DNA from 2 places in the Salmonella sp. HY31 genome. Region 2 is predicted to be linked to the other one. Evidence: riboswitches for the same ligand, from Rfam matches in the RefSeq annotation. Region 2 holds a riboswitch; the other holds the start of a gene.
The links. A riboswitch is a leader RNA that binds a small molecule or an ion and turns the genes downstream of it on or off. The one in region 2 is predicted to bind cobalamin.
Positions count from the first base shown of each region.

Region 1: linked by a shared signal. The riboswitch ahead of ACE15A_RS08180 (cobyrinate a,c-diamide synthase) and the one ahead of btuB (TonB-dependent vitamin B12 receptor BtuB) in region 2 are both predicted to bind cobalamin.

Region 1 is NZ_CP170479.1:1,762,124-1,770,683, forward strand. It holds gene pduC (propanediol dehydratase large subunit PduC) at 1-808, opposite strand, end outside; gene pduB (propanediol utilization microcompartment protein PduB) at 827-1,639, opposite strand; gene pduA (propanediol utilization microcompartment protein PduA) at 1,636-1,920, opposite strand; gene pduF (propanediol diffusion facilitator PduF) at 2,445-3,278, shown strand; gene pocR (regulatory protein PocR) at 3,456-4,367, shown strand; cobalamin riboswitch at 4,693-4,868, shown strand; gene ACE15A_RS08180 (cobyrinate a,c-diamide synthase) at 4,965-6,344, shown strand; gene cbiB (adenosylcobinamide-phosphate synthase CbiB) at 6,341-7,300, shown strand; gene ACE15A_RS08190 (cobalt-precorrin-8 methylmutase) at 7,311-7,943, shown strand; gene cbiD (cobalt-precorrin-5B (C(1))-methyltransferase CbiD) at 7,943-8,560, shown strand, end outside.
Region 2 is NZ_CP170479.1:4,564,489-4,573,048, forward strand. It holds rRNA gene ACE15A_RS21855 (16S ribosomal RNA) at 1-8, opposite strand, end outside; gene murI (glutamate racemase) at 385-1,236, opposite strand; gene btuB (TonB-dependent vitamin B12 receptor BtuB) at 1,181-3,037, opposite strand; cobalamin riboswitch at 3,102-3,295, opposite strand; gene trmA (tRNA (uridine(54)-C5)-methyltransferase TrmA) at 3,410-4,510, shown strand; gene ACE15A_RS21875 (YijD family membrane protein) at 4,639-4,998, opposite strand; gene fabR (HTH-type transcriptional repressor FabR) at 5,014-5,649, opposite strand; gene sthA (Si-specific NAD(P)(+) transhydrogenase) at 5,848-7,248, shown strand; gene oxyR (DNA-binding transcriptional regulator OxyR) at 7,231-8,148, opposite strand; gene argH (argininosuccinate lyase) at 8,431-8,560, opposite strand, start outside.

The DNA.
Region 1 (8,560 bases), 2.0 Mb from region 2:
AGCCCATCTGCACTTCTGAGCCGGAGCCGGAGGTAAAGCGCATTTTCAGGCCACGAGAGGCGTAAGAAGAGGCCAAAAAGCCTTTCGACCACGGCGTATCATCGCCATCGGTAAAGACCGGTTCCGTACCGTAAACGGAAATTGTTTCGGCGTAGCAGGTATGGCCCAGCATCCCGAGTTTGAGTTCGGTAGCTTCTTCCAGCGAACACTGGGTCAGTACGCCGGGGCGGCCCACCTGTGAGCCAACAAGAAGGGCAATAGCGTTGAACGGCGCATAACGCGCTACTGCTACCGTTGTCTCCTGTTCATCAAATCCACGCCATGCGCCTTCGGCGGCATCCGCAGCTATCTGTACCGGATTATCTTTGACGTTGGTGACGTGCGCCTGCTGAGAAGGTGTACGACGAGCGCGCATTTTTTGCATCGCCATCATCATCTCAACCACATTCATCTGCGAGACGACTTCGACAATTTTTGCCGGCGTCATGGCGGTAGTGAGTGGAACAATGTCGCTGCGTTTCACATTAGGGTCACACAGCATATTGGCGAGTTTTACGGAGTCCATCGCCATAACTTCTTCCGCTCGCGCCAGATTGATGCCGTAACGGGCAATAAAGTGGTCAATCAGGTCAAAATCACTCACCGGTTTACCGTCTAACTCCGTGACGGCGCCGTTAACGATTTTGATAGACGGTTTTGGGTCGTTCGGGCTTTCCATTGCAATGAAGCCTTCTTCGATCCACTCCTTAACGAAACCGTCCTGGTTTACAGGGCGTTTCGCCAGCGCTTCAAATCTTTTCGATCTCATGAATCAGCCTCACGGATATCAGATATAGGACGGGCGATCGTTTTTCGGTTCGTCACCGAGGGTCGCAAGGACGGTTTTGCCAATTTCACGAGCGGAGATCACGGCCTGACGTACTGCGCCGGAATCGCCGGAAATGACCAGAATCGCTTCGTTGCTAAAGCTGGTGCCGTGTGCCGGAGAGCTATACGCTACGACGTCAACGTTGGCGGATTTCAACGCGGTATCAGCCATCAGTACGCCGACGGAAGCAGGGGCGCCGACAATTACGCCGCAGGCGCGTCCAACTGGCGCGCCAAAGGCTTTTTCAAGCGCATAGCTGGCGCGTGCGGTATATTGCAGCTCGATGTGTCCAGCTTCATTGGCGTAAACATCGCCGAAGGTACGGTCGAGCTCTTTCAGTGCGACTTCGATCCCGCGTTTTACGTCGGAAACGTCGTTTCCGCCTAAAATGATCAGCGATCCGTGACCCGCGCCGCCTTTGGTATCGCGGGGTAGCTCAATACTGACCACCTCAGTGTTAGTCGCTTTGACCGCTTCATCCGCGGCCATAATATGGGGGCCTGCGCCAGTACGGGCGCCAAGAATACCGATGGAGCGGTAGCGTTTTTCGAGTTTCATCGCCTCTAACAAGGCGCTGTCTACATTGGCGATCACCAGACCGATGGTGTCGCCAATCGCGGTACCGACGAATTCCGTTAAACTGCAGCTTTTTTCTGCCATAGCCGTCTCTCGTTTGGGATGGGGGGTATCAGAACTAACCGTTTTTTCCGGCGTCGCCACACGGGCAATCACTTGCGCCATGATCTGTTCCACCAGTTCATTGCTACTCATGGGTTAATTCCTTTTGGTAAGATTTTTTCTACATCGGTATGTGGGCGTGGGATAACGTGTACGGCTTTTACGTCTCCTACATTTCGCGCGGCTGCCGCGCCAGCGTCGGTAGCCGCTTTTACCGCGCCGACGTCGCCGCGAACGATAACCGTTACCAGCCCTGAGCCAATTTTTTCGTAGCCGACCAACATCACATTGGCTGATTTCACCATTGCGTCTGCGGCCTCTATGGCGGCAGTTAAGCCTTTGGTTTCTACCATTCCTAACGCTTCTTGTTGCATAAAGACCTCGCCTGGGTTTTCCCGATAGTGATGACTATAAGAAGATGCGAGGAAAAAGAATGGCTGACTTGCTGTTGAGTATCATAAAATAATGGGGGAGCAATATGATTAAATTGCTTTTTGTTTTTATAACTCATTGATAATTAATGTTTAATATATTATTATTTATATGATTATTTTGCTTTTATTATTTCATTTTTACATTTTTGTTAGTGACGGAAGTATTTTTATTTGATATGGCGAAAGACGCAAAATGTGATGCTTATTCGAACTTGATAAGTTGGCTTGCGCAATATTTTATTATTCTCACAGGCGTATTTTATAGCTCATATTTCCCGTATGACGGGCTGATAAAAATATAGGGAAAGCAAAATTTTGCTATCGCAACACGATTTTTCCGGGAGACAGGTCCGCAGGTTGCCAACAATTTACAGGCGGCACTTTTTATAGTGAGGTTAGCTGTACTCTACCGCCAGCCGAAACTTGCGCTGGTCAGGACACGAACTTTGCTCAGAAGGTGTCACATGAATGATTCTCTAAAAGCGCAATGTGGTGCGGAATTTTTAGGCACCGGACTCTTTTTGTTTTTTGGTATCGGTTGTTTGAGCGCGCTCAAAGTCGCAGGCGCCAGCCTCGGATTATGGGAGATTTGCATTATTTGGGGGCTTGGGATTTCACTGGCCGTTTACCTTACGGCCGGGATCTCCGGCGGACATCTTAATCCTGCGGTGACAATCGCGCTGTGGCTGTTTGCCTGCTTTCCCAGGCAGAAAGTATTGCCTTATATTATTGCCCAGGTTGCCGGCGCTTTTGGTGGCGCTCTGCTGGCGTATGCGCTTTATAGTAGCCTTTTTATTGAATTTGAGACTGCGCATCATATGGTGCGCGGTAGCGTCGAAAGTTTGCAATTAGCCAGCATTTTCAGTACCTATCCGGCCGCAGCGCTAAATGTATGGCAGGCGGCGTTAGTGGAAGTGGTAATTACGTCGATTCTGATGGGCATGATCATGGCATTGACGGATGATGGCAATGGCGTTCCTAAAGGGCCGCTTGCGCCTTTGCTTATTGGGATACTGGTTGCCGTTATCGGCGCGTCTACCGGGCCTCTTACCGGTTTTGCAATGAATCCGGCGCGTGATTTCGGCCCCAAACTGTTCACATGGTTAGCGGGGTGGGGGAACATGGCGATGAGCGGTGGGCGAGAGATCCCTTACTTTATCGTGCCAATTGTCGCGCCTGTTATCGGCGCCTGTGCCGGAGCGGCCATATATCGCTATTTTATTGGTAAGAATTTACCTTGTAATCGCTGTAAACCGGAAGAAAATGCGAACCAGATTCACAGCAATGATGTATCGTAAAAACAGGTGAGATAATTTCGTGATCTGCTTTCACGAACTGATCAAAACGTCTCCCTGCAATGGGAGACTTTTGGTATTGTCATTGTACTTTTTATCAGGGCCAGGATAATGGTAATAAAAAGTGAATGTAAATAATGTGTTTTGTTTATAACAATAAATTAACTGAGGGGTTTTATCATGATTTCTGCGAGCGCTCTGAACTCAGAACTCATTAATAAAATCGCACAGGATTTTGCACAAGCCACCGGTCTGGCGGTTGTGGTTGTCAATATTCATGGTGATGAAATATCTGAGCTATTCAATTTCACGCCGTTTTGTCAGTTGATGCGGCAACATCCCCAGCATAGTACACGTTGTCGTATGAGCGATCGCTGCGGGGGACTGGAGGCATCGAAGTCCGATCAACCCTGTATTTATCGTTGTCATGCCGGGCTAACGGATTTTTCTATTCCGCTGGTAATTGCAGGGCATTTAGTTGGCTTTGTTTTATGCGGACAGGTTCGATTAAGTAATGACGTGGAACTGGTAGACATTCTTAATGTCGACGATCGCTGGCAGGCTGACCCTGAGCTGTTGAATGAATTTCGGAATGTGCCAGAGATGGACTATTCACGAGTTATCGCTTCCGCCGATCTGCTTAAACTGATCGTTGAGAATTGCCTGAAAAAACAACTCAATTTTGTGGTTATCAAAGACAATCCGCAGAAATCGGAAACAAACAAAACCGCTCGTGGCCCCAGCCCGCATGACAGTAAAATGAAAAAAGCGCTTCGCTATATTGATGCGCATTTGTCCGACGATCTTCGTCTGGAGGATGTCGCTTCACATGTCTATCTCAGCCCCTATTATTTCAGTAAGCTATTCAAGAAATATCAGGGGATCGGATTTAATGCGTGGGTGAATCGCCAAAGGATGGTTAGCGCCAGAGAATTGCTTTGCCATAGTGACTGGAGTATTGCCAGTATTGCACGTAATTTAGGCTTTTCGCAAACCAGCTATTTTTGCAAAGTCTTCCGCCAGACCTATCAGGTTACACCGCAGGTTTACCGCCAGCAGATAAATGAGAGTTCTCACCCTCCATCGATATAAGTAGCAATATTTTGCTATTGCCGATTTTTGATAGTGTTTTGTATCTTAATCATTTCAGAAAGAAAATTTATCTGGTGTAACAATAAATTGTCATAGCGCAACAAAATAATAAAATTTAGGGCATAAACTGCACCAGTTTTTATTTTTGTGATGAAGTACAGTGTTAGGAAAGATAAGTTTTATTACGCTTTGTCGACACGTTCTATCGTCAATATACCGGTAAGGATGAGTAGATTAACGTCAGATGAGCAACCGCTCAGGCTATTGCTCACAGAAATGTAAAATGTAGCACATTATTAATTGCCGTTATGGGTGTGCCGTACAGCCATAACGTAAACCAACAGGTTTGCCACATTTGTGGTAGGGAAGGGGGTGAAAATCCCCCGCAGCCCCCGCTGCTGTGATGCTGACGACCCCGTAAAGACCACTGATCGCAAGATTGGGAAGGACGGGCGAGGAGGACGCTAAGCCAGAAGACCTGCCTGTCGGTGATAACCAACAACTTCGGTGGGAAGTGGGTTGCGAAGACGCGTACAGTCGAAAGACTGAACATGCGCGTACCTGTATACCCCTACCACCCTGAACAGGATCAGGGTAATGGCGGCAAGGCATCACGCATTTATTCTTGCAGGCACAGGAAGCGGTTGTGGCAAAACCACGGTGACGCTTGGTTTGCTGAGGCTGCTGCAAAAACGCGCGCTGCGCGTACAGCCGTTTAAAGTTGGGCCAGATTACCTTGATACCGGCTGGCATACCGCTATCTGTGGCGTGGTGTCCCGTAATCTTGACAGTTTCATGCTTCCTCCTCCTGTTCTCAACGCCTTATTTTGCGAACAAATGCAGCGGGCGGATGTCGCTGTCATTGAGGGGGTCATGGGGCTGTATGACGGCTATGGCGTCGACCCCAATTATTGCAGTACAGCCGCAATGGCAAAACAGCTTGACTGCCCGGTCATACTACTGGTGGACGGCAAGGCTGTTTCAACGTCGCTTGCGGCTACCGTTATGGGATTTCAGCACTTCGACCCGACCCTCAACCTCGCGGGCGTGATTGTGAATCGCGTCACTAGCGACGCCCACTATCAGCTCCTCAAAAATGCCATTGAACATTATTGCTCACTGCCGGTACTGGGGTATGTCCCTCCTTGCGACGGCGTCGCATTACCTGAACGCCACCTGGGGTTGATTACCGCCAGAGAATCCCTCGTCAATCAGCAATCATGGCATGATTTTGTCGCTACGCTGGAACAAACAGTGGATGTGGATGCGCTACTCTCGCTGAGTCTGTTATCAGCGCTTCCGGCGGGAACGTGGCCTGAACGCCCAGGTAAAACGGCGGGGGCAGGGCTGACGCTTGCTCTGGCGGATGATGAAGCCTTTAACTTTTATTACCCCGACAACATCGATTTGCTGGAACGTGCCGGCGTTAACATTGTGCGTTTTAGCCCACTGCATGACCGCATATTGCCTGACTGTCAGATGATCTGGCTGGGCGGTGGATATCCTGAATTATACGCCGCGGATCTGGCGGCAAATACGATGATGTTAAAACATTTGCGGGCTGCGCATCAGCGCGGCGCGGCGATTTATGCGGAGTGTGGCGGTCTGATGTATCTGGGGAGCACTCTGGAGGATAGCGGCGGAGAAATTCATCAGATGGCGGATATTATCCCCGGCCACAGCAAAATGGGTAAGCGACTTACCCGCTTTGGTTACTGTGAAGCGCGGGCTATGCAGCCAACGCTATTGGCGGCGCCTGGCGAGATAGTGCGCGGTCATGAATTTCACTACTCAGATTTTATCCCCGAAACACCCGCCGTTATGGCCTGTCGTAAGGTTCGCGATGACCGCGTGTTACAGGAATGGACTGGCGGCTGGCAGACAGGCAACACGTTTGCCAGCTACCTGCATGTCCATTTCGCCCAGCGTCCGGAAATGTTGCAGCACTGGCTGGCGGCGGCGAGGCGCGTATCATGACGATCCTTGCCTGGTGTATCGCCTGGGTGCTGGATTTTATCATCGGCGACCCTCAACACTGGCCTCATCCGGTACGCTGGATAGGTCGTTTAATCACGTTTGTGCAGCGAATTGTGCGTCGCTATTGTCACAGCGACAAAGCGCTGCGGATTGGCGGTGGCGTAATGTGGATTGTGGTTGTCGGGGCGACCTGGGGCATGGCGTGGGGCGTACTGGCGCTGGCGCAGCGGATTCATCCCTGGTTTGGCTGGAGCGTCGAAGTCTGGATGATCTTTACCACGCTGGCCGGACGCTCTCTGGCCCGCGCCGCGCAGGAGGTTGAACGACCGTTACGGGAGGACGACCTTGCGGAAAGCCGAATAAAACTCTCCTGGATCGTCGGGCGCGATACGTCGCAACTTCAGCCAGAGCAGATCAATCGCGCCGTGGTGGAAACGGTTGCAGAGAACACCGTTGACGGCATTATCGCGCCGCTCTTTTTCCTCTTTCTCGGCGGCGTGCCGCTGGCTATGGCCTACAAAGCCGTCAATACCCTGGATTCAATGGTGGGCTACAAACATGAAAAGTATCGGGCGATTGGTATGGTTAGCGCCCGTATGGACGACGTAGCGAACTATCTTCCCGCCCGACTGAGCTGGCTGTTGCTGGGCATTGCGGCAGGACTTTGTCGCCTGAGTGGTTGGCATGCGCTGCGTATTGGCTGGCGTGACCGTTATAACCACAGTAGCCCAAATTGCGCCTGGTCGGAAGCCTGTGTGGCCGGCGCCTTAGGTATCCAGCTAGGTGGCCCAAATAGCTACTTTGGCGAGCGTGTGGACAAACCCTGGATCGGCGACGCGCAGCGCGATATTTCCGTAGACGATATTTCCCGAACGATTCGATTGATGTGGGTCGCTTCAACCCTGGCGCTGGCGCTGTTTATTGCGGCACGGTGCTGGTTATCTGGCGTGGCCTGAGGACGACAGTATGCATTATATCCAGCAGCCCCAAACCATTGAGGCCAATAGTTTCACCATTATTAGCGACATTATTCGCGAAGCGCATCCCGATTACCGTTTCGCCAGTCCGCTCCATGAGGCCATTATCAAGCGGGTTATCCATACCACCGCCGATTTCGACTGGCTGGACATTTTGTGGTTCTCTGCTGATGCGCTGGAGCAGCTTTGTGATGCGCTACGCCATCCGTGCATTATTTATACCGATACCACGATGGCGCTGTCCGGCATTAATAAAAGATTGCTGGCGACGTTTGGCGGCGAGTGTCGTTGTTATATCAGCGATCCGCGCGTGATACGCGCCGCAAAAACGCAGGGGATTACCCGTTCAATGGCTGCTGTTGATATTGCTATCGACGAGGAGGAGAAAAACAAAATCTTTGTTTTCGGCAATGCGCCGACGGCCCTGTTCCGTTTGCTTGAGCATAACGTGACGGTGAGCGGCGTGGTGGGTGTACCGGTAGGCTTTGTTGGCGCTGCGGAGTCCAAAGAGGCGCTCACCCATAGCCATTTCCCGGCGATTGCCGCGTTAGGGCGTAAAGGCGGCAGTAACGTAGCCGCCGCTATCGTCAATGCGCTGCTTTATCACCTCCGGGAGGCTTGATGAGCGAGCTTTCTTTTGACGCGCCGGTCTGGCATCACGGTAAAGCGTTACGTAAAGGATATACCACCGGTTCCTGCGCGACGGCGGCGGCAAAAGTCGCCGCGCTGATGATATTGCGTCAACATCTAATTCATCAGGTCTCCATCGTCACGCCGTCGGGCGTCACGCTATGCCTGAACGTGGAGTCGCCGCACATTGAAGGCCAGCAGGCGATAGCCGCAATTCGTAAAGATGGCGGCGATGACGTGGATGCCACGCACGGGATGTTGATTTTTGCCCGCGTTACGCTCAACGACAGCGGTGAGATTACGCTCACTGGCGGCGAAGGTATTGGTACGGTAACGCGTAAAGGGGTCGGACTGCCGCTCGGGAGCGCCGCTATCAATCGTACGCCGCGCCATACCATTGAGTCTGCGATGCGCGAAGCGATAGGCCCGGCGCGTGGGGCCGATGTGGAGATTTTTGCCCCGGAAGGCGAAGCGCGGGCGCAAAAAACGTATAACTCGCGGCTTGGCATTCTTGGCGGCATTTCCATTATTGGCACTACTGGCATTGTGACGCCGATGTCGGAAGAAAGCTGGAAACGCTCGCTATCGCTGGAGCTGGAGATCAAACGG
Region 2 (8,560 bases):
TTCAATTTAAAAGTTTGATGCTCGTGAATTAAACTTCGTAATGAATTACGTGTTCACTCAGAGACTTGGTATTCATTTTTCGTCCGGGGACGTTAAGAATCCGTATCTTCGAGTGCCCACACAGATTGTCTGATAAATTGTTAAAGAGCAGTGCCGCTGCGCTTTTCTCAGCGGCGCGGGGTGTGCATATTACGCTTTCCCGCTTCAGAGTCAAGCGTTTATTTTCGCTTTTCTCCGTGAGGCTCTGGTCTTAACCCCGCTGACCCGGCGGCCTGTGTGCCGTTGTTCCGTGTCAGTGGTGGCGCATTATAGGGAGTTATTTCCGCCTGACAAGAGGAAATTTAAAATAATTTTCCAAGTGCCTGGTATTTACCCAAAACGCCATTAAACCGCCAGTTTTTCGAGCGTTTCAAAGCCATAACGCTGTAAAACGGGCAATAATTGTTCAGCTTCTGGCGTCATTGCCATGCAATAAGCAATATTGGCATCGGTCGATTTTGCATACGGCGCTTCATGCTCCAACAGCCAGGCTGTACGACGCGCTATCGCCGCGCCGGAATCCACTAACCGCGTCCCTTCGGGCAGGACTTGCAAAATCTCGTCTCGTAATAGAGGGAAATGCGTACACCCCAGAACGACCGTGTCAGGCGGTTCCGGCATTCGCAGCCATGGACGTAATATACGGCGTAGCTCTTCCAGCGATACCGAGTCGCCATGTAATTTAGCTTCCGCCAGTTCCACCAGTTCTGCCGACCCCAACATAGCTATCTGACATTCATTGGCGAAGCGCGCAATCAGCTCGTGAGTATAAGGACGTTTGACCGTCGCTCGCGTCGCCAGTAGCCCGACGACGCCATTTGCGGTAAGCCGCGCCGCTGGTTTAATCGCAGGTACAACGCCCACCACCGGGAAGGCAAACTTTTCACGTAATGCGGGAAGTGAAACCGTACTGGCGGTATTGCAGGCTATCACCGCCAGTGAAAGGGGATAGCACTGCTGTACCGCAGTAACAATGTCGACAACGCGCTCGACGATAAACGTTTCGCTCTTTTCCCCATAGGGGAATGCCACGTTATCGAAAGCATATATATAGTGGAGATCCGGCAGGAGCCGCCGAATCTCATCATAGACCGACAATCCACCGACGCCAGAATCAAATACCAGCACGGTGGGACGTGGTTCAGAAGGTGTAGCTGCCAGACAAGGTGTATTCTCGTCCTGCAGTTTGGTAGCCATAAACTGTCTCGTAATCTTTGTCGAACAGGTTGGCTATTTTACCACGAACTGTCAGATGTGAGGTGAGCGGATATGAAACTCCAATATCCCACAAGCTCAAGCCGCCCATTTTTACATCTCTATTATTGTCGAAGTCTTTATCGTAACGTTCGCCGAGGTACTGATACATCACATTCCAGCCGAGTTCAAAAATCTGTCCGGTCAGCTCATACTTTACCTGTTGCTTAGCACGGCGATAGAGAACCTTATTGGTTTCATCATCACGCGGATCGACGTATTGCAGCGTCAGGTGGTGATCTACCGGGCCGGTGGTGATATTTCCGGTCCACTCCAGACCTTTAATAGTGGCCGATTTCAGATTAACGTATTGATTATCTGTATAATCGATCAGGTTTTGAACCTTATAATGATATGCAGAAAGGCGCCAATCCAGCGGTCCGGTCAGCCCATCAATGCCGGCCTCCCACTGCCTGGATTCTTCCGGCTTTAGGTTTGGGTTAGCGGCAATACCAGGCCCATAAGATGATGCAAAACGCGTCGCGCCATATTGCTGCCCAAGGGACGGTGCCAGGAACCCCGTACCATAGGAGAGAGTTGCCCGATAACCATCAACAAACTCCCAGCCCGCTGCGGTCTGCCATGTCCCATGCCAGCCGAACTGCTCATCATGATCTTCACGGCCAGAAGCTTCCAACGTGACACTATCGATTTGTTGCTGTCCGGTCAGGTAGAGCCCGGTGGTATCACGTTTGTAAGTATCGGCCTTCGTTGTACTGCTGGAGGTCAGCTTTTCCTGTTTCCAGTCAGCCCCGCCGCTAACCGCTCCGTACCCAACTTCAACACTATTACCCCACTGAATATAACGCTGCTCCATGTTATCCAGCGAGGCATCCCCCGCATACCGACCAAGATCGTGACTGTAGTTGTAATCTTTAATATGTTGATAATTGGCGATCAGCTGAGAAGAATAGATGCCAGAACTGTATTGCAGGCCAGCATCCCAAGATTGGGTGTAATTCTGGGCCTCATCATTGCCGCCAACATAACCATATGAACCCTGATCGTAATCGCTATTCGCCGTATAGCCATAACCGCGAAAGAAACCGGAGACGTTATCGTTAAACTTATGCTGTACGCCTCCCCAGAACAGCTTATTGCGGTAGCCGTCCCGGTCACTGTCCCCGTTATAGGGAGAGTCAGGCTGAATGTTAAAACCCCTGGTCGTCTCATACGCCCCGGCAGCAGTTACAATCGTATCGCCAAACCGTTTATTCATAATCCCATCATAGGTCTGGTAACCATCCGATCCCATACCGGCGTTGATCTGTGATTTCTCGTCATTGCTCATCGTAATGATATTGACGACGCCGCCAATCGCGCCAGAACCGTACACCGCTGAACGCGGTCCGCGAATGTATTCAATGCGCTGCACTAACGACACCGGAAGCTGACCAATATCAATCGCGTTACTAATGCCCGCCCGCGCCATCGGCACACCATCAATCAGTACCAGGACATGCCGCGATTCGGTGCCGCGAACATACAGCGAGGAACTCTTCCCCATTCCGCCGCTCTGTGAAATATCCACACCAGGAAGACGGCGCATTACGTCATTAAGATCTTTTGACTGCCAGCGCTGAATATCCTCGCGGGTGACGACATCAGTTGGCGCCAAAACAGAGTTTACAGGCTGCTGAAAACGGTTGGCGGTGACAACCAGGGTATCCGGGCTAGTGTCCTGCGCCCAAGCGGAAAAGGCCGTGACGGAGAACGCCGTCAGCAGCGTAGCTTTTTTAATCATTGTAAAGTATCCACAATATAAGAAGGATGCCGCAGGCTTCATCGATAGTACGCGATGATGAAAACCAGATGCGACGTTAGCCGGCAGGTCTTCGGGCTTGGAGGGTTATCCGTTGGCTGGATAGCAGAAATGATGACTTCCCACCGGAGGCAGTGTCTGCTTACGCTCTCATCTCACCTTTCCTTACCGCTGCGCGTCAGCTCCAGATTTTCACTGGATTCCCTATTAACTCACAGGACCGGCCCACGGATGCTACCGTCTGTCACAACACCCTGTCCAGACCGCGCATCACAAATCAGAAATCATCAATAGCTGGACATCCACTGAGCAATCCCTACAATCCCCGCGTACTTTTATTATTCAGGATGCGATATGACCCCCGAACATCTTCCGACAGAACAGTATGAGGCGCAGCTAGCCGAAAAAGTGGCGCGCTTGCAGAGTATGATGGCGCCGTTTTCTGGCCTGGTTCCGGAAGTATTTCGCTCGCCGGTCAGTCACTATCGTATGCGTGCGGAATTTCGCCTGTGGCATGACGGCGATGACCTGTACCACATTATGTTTGATCAGCAGACCAAAAGCCGGATTCGCGTTGACAGCTTCCCGGCGGCCAGCCAACTGATTAATACCTTAATGAAGGCGATGATTGCCGGCGTGCGCGATAATCATGCACTGCGGCATAAGCTGTTCCAGATCGATTATCTCACCACCTTGAGCAACCAGGCGGTAGTGTCGTTGCTGTACCATAAGAAGCTGGACGAAGAGTGGCATGAAGCCGCCACTGCGTTACGCGATGCTTTACGCGCGCAAGGTCTGAACGTACACCTGATTGGCCGGGCCACTAAAACCAAAGTCGAATTGGATCAGGATTATATTGATGAGCGTCTGCCTGTGGCAGGTAAAGAAATGATCTACCGCCAAGTCGAAAACAGCTTTACGCAGCCAAACGCCGCCATGAATATTCAGATGTTAGAGTGGGCGCTGGAGGTGACGAAAGACTCAAAAGGCGATCTGCTTGAGTTGTATTGCGGCAACGGCAATTTTTCTTTAGCGCTGGCGCGCAATTTTAACCGCGTGCTGGCAACCGAAATCGCCAAACCGTCCGTCGCTGCCGCGCAGTATAATATTGCCGCTAATCATATTGATAATGTTCAGATTATTCGCATGGCGGCGGAAGAGTTTACCCAGGCGATGAACGGCGTCCGTGAGTTTAATCGCTTACAGGGGATCGATCTGAAGCGCTATCAGTGCGAAACCATTTTTGTCGATCCGCCGCGCAGCGGTCTGGACAGCGAAACTGAAAAAATGGTGCAGGCTTATCCACGTATTCTGTACATTTCCTGCAATCCGGAAACGTTGTGCAAAAACCTGGAAACATTAAGCCAGACGCACACGGTGTCTCGCCTGGCGCTGTTCGATCAGTTCCCGTATACGCATCATATGGAATGCGGGGTGTTATTGACCGCAAGGTAAAATATACGTCGGATAGCCGATTATACCGCTATCTGGCGTTCTGCCGGGGCGCTTCGCTTGCCCGGCCTACATATATGTACAGTTGTAGGCCGGATCAGGCGCTTGCGCCGCCATCTGGCATTCGCACACTACTCCGCGATGTCCTGCTTCCGATTGCGCATCTTAAAGCCAATCCAGAATACCAGAATCACCGACAGCACCGCCGGGAAGAAATTAGAACCCATATCCGGATATTCTGCACGCACGACGGTGCTATACAGTAAAACGCCAAGAATAAAACAGGCGGCGGCCAGCCCCGGCAAACCCACCGGCATAGTACGATTTTGGTAGCGTTGATGCAGGCAATATACCGTCAGCACCAGCGAGATAATCGGGAATACGGAGAACGGCACAATAGCGCTAAACAGTGCCGCGAATGTGCCGTTAATCGATAAGCCAGCGATGAGCGCCAGCAACAGCGTACCTTTATCTTGACCTGACTGTTTCATTACTCGTCCTTCACGTTATTCGGAATGATGTGCTATTTTCTCTTGCTCACGGCGATACCAGTAATACGCCCCTTTCGCAATCATGCGCAGTTGCAATACCAGCCGCTCTTCTAATTGCCGACGCTGTTCAGCGCCGATGTCCAACGCCTCTGCACCCGCGCTAAAGACAATAGTCACCATCGCTTCGGCCTGGGCTTCAGTAAACGCACGCGGCATATGGTTTTCGAGTTCCAGATAGTCGGCAAGTTCCGCAATAAAGTGCTGAATCTCCCGCGCGACGGCAGCACGAAACGCCGCTGAAGTGCCGGAACGCTCGCGCAACAACAGACGGAAGGCGTTGGGGTTGTTGCCGATAAACTCCATAAATGTGGAGACCGACGTGCGGATGACGCTGCCGCCTTTCGCGATGCGCTGTCGCGCCTGACGCATCAACTGACGCAACATCAGACCGCTTTCATCCACCATCGTCAGACCGAGTTCATCAACATCGCGAAAATGACGGTAAAACGACGTTGGCGCAATGCCCGCTTCACGCGCCACTTCACGCAAACTCAGGCTGGCGAAACTCCGCTCAGCGCTCAGTTGGCTGAATGCGGCTTCCACCAGCGAACGCCGGGTTTTTTCTTTTTGTTGCGCTCTAACACCCATCACAATGTCTGAATCCTTCCATATGCCTTATTCGGCACTATACCAGAGAATAAAAGTAACGGGTTCACACTGGATTGTGAATGATTGTTTACAGACAGTTTGTGCTCCGGCTTCGCAAAAAAGCACAACGATAATTGGGTTAAAGCTGGGCAAATGTTATCATCGTGTTTATTTTATGTATAAAAACAGGTGAGTAATACCATGCCACATTCCTGGGATTATGATGCAGTCGTCATAGGGTCAGGCCCCGGCGGTGAAGGCGCTGCAATGGGTCTGGTTAAGCAAGGAGCACGCGTCGCGGTGATTGAGCGTTATCATAACGTTGGCGGCGGATGTACCCACTGGGGCACCATCCCATCCAAAGCCCTTCGCCACGCCGTCAGCCGTATTATCGAATTTAATCAAAACCCGCTCTATAGCGACCACTCCCGTCTCCTTCGTTCTTCTTTCGCCGATATCCTCAACCATGCTGATAACGTGATTAATCAACAAACGCGTATGCGTCAGGGGTTTTATGAGCGTAACCACTGTGAAATCTTGCAGGGCAACGCCCATTTTATTGACGAACATACCCTGGCGCTGGAATGCCATGACGGCACGGTTGAAACCCTAACGGCAGAAAAATTTGTTATTGCTTGTGGTTCGCGTCCTTACCATCCCAATGATGTGGATTTCTCGCATCCGCGCATTTATGACAGCGACTCAATCCTTAGCCTCCACCATGAACCGCGCCACGTTATTATTTATGGCGCCGGCGTTATCGGCTGCGAATATGCGTCCATCTTCCGCGGTATGGATGTGAAAGTGGATCTGATCAACACTCGCGATCGCCTGCTGGCCTTTCTCGATCAGGAGATGTCCGACTCTCTCTCTTACCATTTCTGGAATAGTGGTGTGGTGATTCGCCACAATGAAGAGTATGAGAAAATCGAAGGCTGCGATGATGGCGTCATCATGCACCTGAAATCCGGCAAAAAACTGAAGGCTGACTGTCTGCTCTATGCCAATGGCCGTACCGGTAACACCGATTCGCTGGCGCTGGAGAATATTGGTCTGGAAACAGACAGCCGTGGACAGCTCAAGGTCAACAGCATGTACCAGACCGCCCTGCCGCACGTCTATGCGGTGGGCGACGTGATTGGCTATCCCAGTCTGGCTTCCGCAGCCTACGATCAGGGGCGTATTGCAGCGCAGGCGCTGGTGAAAGGCGAAGCGACCGCGCATCTTATCGAAGATATCCCCACCGGGATTTATACCATTCCGGAAATCAGTTCTGTCGGCAAAACCGAGCAGCAGTTAACGGCAATGAAAGTGCCTTATGAAGTGGGCCGCGCGCAGTTTAAGCATCTGGCGCGAGCGCAAATCGTTGGCATGAACGTCGGCACGCTAAAAATTCTCTTCCACCGTGAAACCAAAGAAATTCTGGGGATTCACTGCTTTGGCGAACGCGCCGCCGAAATTATTCATATCGGCCAGGCGATCATGGAGCAGAAAGGTGGCGGTAACACCATCGAGTACTTCGTTAACACCACCTTTAACTACCCAACCATGGCGGAAGCTTATCGGGTTGCGGCGCTAAACGGCTTAAACCGCCTGTTTTAACGCCTTGTCGAAATGGCCATCCATTGCGCCACGGATGGCCTCTGCCAGTTGCTCATAACGGCTACGCAGCGGCGATCCCGGGCGATAAACCAGCCCCACGGTACGACGCGGCTCCGGTTTAATGCATGGCAGATAGACCACGCCGTCGCGCTTACGCTCCTGCGGCACTGCCAGCGCAGGAAGTAGCGTAATACCACTGCCCGCCGCCACCATGTTGCGTAGCGTTTCCAGACTGGTCGCCCGGAAATGGGTATCTTCATCCGCTCCCGCTTCGAAACAGAACCCCATCGCCTGATCGCGCAGACAGTGGCCATCTTCCAGCATCAGCAATTTTTCGCCCGCCAGATCGGACATCGGCACGCGATCGCGATTCGCCCACGGATGATCCTCATAAATAGCCAGCATCATGGGCTCATCAAACAGCGGCACTTCGATAAATGCCTCACTCTCTTTCACCAGTGCCAGAATAGCGCAGTCAAGCTTGCCGCTATCGAGTTGCGCTAACAGCTGATGGGTTTGCGCCTCATGCAGATACATTTCCAGCTTCGGGAAAGTCTGGTGCAACATCGGAATAATAAGCGGCAGCAAATAGGGGCCAACCGTTGGGATTAAACCAATATGTAACGGGCCGGACATCGCCTCACCTTGTTGGCTTGCCATCTCCTTGAGCACCTTGACCTCACGCAGCACGGTGCGCGCCTGATCCACCAGCAGTAAGCCCGCCTGGGTAAACAGCACCTTACGACTCGTACGCTCCAGCAGCATAACGCCCAGCTCATCTTCCAGCTTGCGAATTTGCCCGCTAAGGGTTGGCTGGCTGACGTGACAGGAGTCCGCCGCTCGCCGGAAATGGCGATGTTCGGCTAACGCCACCAGATATTCAAGATCACGAATATTCATTATTCATCCTCCGTCGCCACGATAGTTCATGGCGATAGGTAGCATAGCAACGAACGATTATCCCTATCAACCTTTCTGATTAATAATACATCACAGAAACGGAGCGGTTTCTCGTTTAACCCTTGAAGACACCGCCCGTTCAGAGGGTATCTCTCGAACCCGAAATAACTAAAGCCAACGTGAACTTTTGCGGACCTCTGGTCCGCTTTTTTTTGCGTAAAAAACCCGGCGTCGCTTACGCTCGGCCGGGCTATATTGCCTGATGGCGCTACGCTATCAGGCCTACAACGCGAGGCGCGCCTTCGCATCGTCGATGGCCTGCGCTACCTGTTGCGGAGAAACACCGCCTTTTGCCGCCCGTTTATCCAGACACGACTGTAAAGACAATATCGGATACACATCGTCGCCAATC